Regions from separate parts of the Burkholderia sp. 10_S31 genome, predicted to be linked through region 1. Evidence: riboswitches for the same ligand, from Rfam matches in the RefSeq annotation. Region 1 holds a riboswitch; the other holds the start of a gene.
What was found. Region 1 has a riboswitch for manganese ahead of AC1Z3W_RS23355 (TMEM165/GDT1 family protein). Riboswitches for the same ligand answer to the same signal wherever they lie in the genome.
Positions count from the first base shown of each region.

Region 2: another riboswitch for manganese. It lies ahead of AC1Z3W_RS03045 (sodium:calcium antiporter); the one in region 1 lies ahead of AC1Z3W_RS23355 (TMEM165/GDT1 family protein).

Region 1 is NZ_JBXOWK010000003.1:710,658-712,852, forward strand. It holds gene AC1Z3W_RS23350 (DUF4136 domain-containing protein) at 1-426, shown strand, start outside; gene AC1Z3W_RS23355 (TMEM165/GDT1 family protein) at 479-1,051, opposite strand; yybP-ykoY riboswitch at 1,130-1,267, opposite strand; gene guaD (guanine deaminase) at 1,364-2,195, opposite strand, start outside.
Region 2 is NZ_JBXOWK010000001.1:658,909-661,103, reverse strand. It holds gene AC1Z3W_RS03050 (heavy metal sensor histidine kinase) at 1-861, shown strand, start outside; yybP-ykoY riboswitch at 995-1,170, shown strand; gene AC1Z3W_RS03045 (sodium:calcium antiporter) at 1,253-2,195, shown strand, end outside.

The DNA.
Region 1 (2,195 bases):
GGGGTCGGCAGCGATCTGGTGACGGTGCCGCAGCCGGTCTACTACGACCCGTGGTTCATGGGGCCGGGGCCGTACTGGCGGGGCGGGCCGTGGGGCCCGTGGGGGCCCTGGGGGCCGATGCCGGCCGGCTATGTCGCGCAGACCTACCAGGTCTTCGACTACACGCTCGGCATCCGGATTACCGAGCGTGCCACCGGCAAGGAGGTCTACAACGTGACCGCACGCACCACCGGCGACAACGGTGCGCTGCTGTATGCGATGCCGTTTCTCGCGCGCAGCGCGCTCGCCGATTTCCCGTTGGCGAACGGCGCGATCCGCACGGTGCGGCTGCCGGTCGACAAGCGCGGTGGCCCGGCTGCGCCGCAGGCCGCCAACGAGCGTGCGGTGCCGGCCGTGCCGGCATCGGGCGCGGTGGTCGCGAAGTAACGCGCTGTCGACTCTGGCGCGGCCGCCCGGCCGCGCCGCTTGCCGGCGTGCGTCAGACCCCGACGCCGAGCAACGCCAGTGCGCCCAGCACGACGAACAGCACGGCCGCGATGCCGTGGACCAGCTTCGTCGGCAGGCAGTGCGCGAAACGGTCGCCCAGCAGGATCGCGGGCACGTTCGCGAGCATCATCCCGAAGGTCGTGCCGGCCACCACGCCGATGTAATCCTGGAAGCGCGCGGCGAGCGCGACGGTCGCGATCTGCGTCTTGTCGCCCATTTCCGCGAGGAAGAACGCGACGAGCGTCGCGCCGAACACGCCGAGCCGCGAGCGGTTCGTATTGGCTTCGTCGGCATCAAGCTTGTCCGGCACGAGGATCCACAACCCCATCGCGATGAACGAGAACGCGAGCGCCCAGCGCATGATCGACGGCGTGACAAGCGCGCCGAGCCATTCGCCGAGCGCGCCGGCGAAGCCGTGGTTCACCAGCGTCGCGACGAGCACGCCGAGAATGATCGGCACGGGCTTGCGATAGCGCGCGGCCAGCACGAGGGACAGCAGTTGGGTCTTGTCGCCGATTTCAGCGAGGGCGACGGCGCCGGTGGAGATCAGGAAGGCTTGGGACACGTATGGGGTTCCACGGGCCGGTGTTGTGCGTGCGAGCGACGATCCGCCGCGCGCCGGGCCCTGAAGCGGCGCGTAGTGAACCATCGGTCTCGCCAGGCCTCGGTGGCTGCGTCCGCCATGGCCGAACGGCCAAGTCTGTTGACGGACGCCTCCGTCACGATGCGCGCCGGGGGCGCGGGGCATCGAGCGGAGCGGCTACTCCCCAATGAGCGGCGAATTCTAGCACGGTGTGTGCCGTGCGCGGCGCGAATTCGGCGGCTCCGGCATGCATCGTGGCGCATGCCGGAGCAGGGCGAGGCAAACGCGCGTGAGTTACGCGGCGGCGCGGCGCGCGGCGCCGCGCTCGTGCACGAGCCGGCCGGCCGCGTATGTGCGATACACGGCACGGTCGTCGCCGAGCAGTGCGAACGCGAACAGCAGTTCCTCGAGCGAATCCGCGCGCTTCGTGCGGCGCGCGAGCAGCGGCGTGGCCTGCGGGTCGAGCACGACGAAGTCCGCTTCGGTGCGCGGCGCGAGCGTGCCGACCGTGTCGGCGAGATCGAGCGCCTGCGCGGCGCCGGCCGTCGCGAGCCAGAACATCCGCGTGGCGCTCAGGTGGTGGCCCGACAGCCGCGCGACCTTGTGCGCCTCGTTCATCGTCTGCAGCATCGAGAACGACGTGCCGCCGCCGACGTCGGTGGCGAGCGTGACAGGCACGTCGTATTCGCCAGCCTTGTCGAAGTCGAACAGCCCGCTGCCGAGGAAGAAGTTCGACGTCGGGCAGTGCGCGACCACTGTGCGCGTCTCGGCCATCCGGCGGCGGTCCTCGTCGTCGAGGTGGATGCAGTGGCCGTACACCGCGCGCGGACGCAGCAGCCCGTAGCGATCGTAGATGTCGAGATAGCTGCGGTGGCCGGGGAACAGCTCCGCGACCCATTTCACTTCATCGACGTTTTCCGCGACGTGGCTCTGCACGAACACGTCCGGATGGCGGCGCGCGAGTTCGCCGCATGCCTCGAGCTGGGCCTCGGTGGACGTCGGCGCGAAGCGCGGCGTGAGCGCGTACAGCTGGCGGCCGTTGCCGTGCCAGCGGTCGATCAGCTCGGCGCTGTCGTCATAGCCCGATTGCGCGGTGTCGCGCAGGAACTCGGGGCAGTTGCGGTCC
Region 2 (2,195 bases), on a different contig from region 1:
CTGGTCGGCGCGCTCGGCTACGCGGTCGCATCGCGCGGCCTGCGCCCGGTCGAGAGCCTCGGCCGGCAGACGTCGCGCATCGAGGCGCACAACCTGAACGCGCGCCTCGATGCACGCGGCGGCCCGGTCGAACTGCGCGAGCTCGCCACGTCGGTCAACCGGATGCTCGACCGGCTCGAGCGCGCGTTCGTGCGGCTGTCGCAGTTCTCGTCCGACCTCGCGCACGACATGCGCACACCGCTCGCGAACGTGATCAGCGCGTCGCAGGTCACGCTGTCGCGCGCCCGCACCACCGAGGAATACGAAGCGCTGATCGATTCGAACATCGAGGAATGCGAGCGGCTGCAGCGGATGATCGAGAACATGCTGTTTCTTGCGCGCACGGACAATGCGCGACAGCACCTGAAGACTGTCGAACTCGACGCGGGCAACGAACTGCGCCGGCTCGCGTCGTATTTCCAGGCGCTGGCGGACGAAGCCGGCGTGCACCTCGACGTGCGGGGCGAAGCGCCGGTCGTCGCGGACGCGACGCTGTTTCGGCGCGCCGTCAGCAACCTCGCGTCGAACGCGCTCGAACACGCGGAATCCGGGTCGACGGTCGAGCTGGCCGTATCGACGCGGCCCGGGTACGCGGTCGTCGAAGTCACGAACCGCGGCGCGGCGATTCCGCCCGAGCAGATCGAGCGGATCTTCGAGCGCTTCTACCGGATCGATTCGTCGCGGCACGGCGCGGCGCGCAACGCCGGGCTCGGGCTCGCAATCGTCAAGTCGATCGTCGAACTGCACCGCGGCAAGGTCGAGGTCGCGAGCCGCGACGGGCGCACGACGTTCGCGCTGTATTTCCCGGCCCGGGCTTCATGACCCAAGCGTGACGCGCGCGCACGCCGATTGCTTCGCCGTACGCCATGCGCATCCGCTGTAATGCGACTTACCGTCCCGAATGAAAGGGTGTGACCGCCCAATCTTGCCGAAAGCGGCCGGCTCGGCTAGACTGCCTTTCGTCTTTGGGGAGTAGCCTGCTTTCCTTCCCCGGAAAGCGAACGCGTCAACACACTCGGCCTGCGGCCGTGGCGCGTTCGGCCGAATCGGTCTGGCGAGACCATCGACGCATCGCGTCGGTCCTGGTCGGACGTCGGCAGATGCGTCATGGTTCGTCCACGTCCGACCACGGAGTCCCCATGTTCCTCCTTGCCTTCCCTTCACATTTCGTGAGTTCCACGACCGTCCGCATGCCTGCCTGCGGAGGTGCCGCATGACGTCGATGCTCGTCGAACTGGCGTTCATGCTGATCGTCATCCTGGTCGCCGCCGAACTCTTCACGAATGCGCTCGAACATCTCGGCGAACGGCTGAAGATTTCCGAGGGGGTCACCGGTTCGCTGTTCGCGGCCGTCGGCACCGCGCTGCCCGAAACGATGGTGCCGCTGCTCGCGCTCGCGGGCGGCACGTCGAACGCGGCCGTCAACGAGGAAATCGGCGTCGGCGCGATTCTCGGCGCGCCGCTGATGCTCGCGACGCTGACGACTTTCCTGATGACGCTCGCCGTGATCCGCTCGCGCGGCCTGACCGGCACGATCGCGCCTGAGCGGACCGGCTTCGTGCGCGACCTGAACTACTTCATCGCCGCGTTCGCGCTCGCCACCGTCGCGATGTTCATCCCGCATCACGTGTGGGCCGTCCGCGCGCTGCTCGCCGTCATGCTGGTCGGGATCTACGTGATGTACGTGGTAATGACGTTCCGCGCATCGATGCAGCTCGTCGATGCCGGGCACGGCACCGAAGCGCCGCACGCGATGTTCCTGTCGCGCGTCGGGCTGCCGACCAACCTCGCGACCATCGCGCTGCAACTCGCGCTCGGCGTCGCGCTGCTCGTCGGCGGTGCGAAGGGCTTCATTCATGGCGTCGAGGGCGTGTCGCACCTGCTCGGCATTTCCGCGCTGCTGCTGTCGCTGATCATCGTACCGATTGCGACGGAGCTACCGGAGAAGGTCAACAGCGTGCTGTGGATCCGCCGCAAGAAGGACACGCTCGCATTCGGCAACATCACCGGCGCGATGGTGTTCCAGGGCACGCTGCTGCCGGCGATCGGCATCATGCTGACGCCGTGGGAGCCGCGCCCCGAAGTGCTGACCGGTGTAGTCATCACGCTCGCGGCGGCGGTCTGGCTGCGCGTCAATGCCCGTGCGCGCGGGCTCG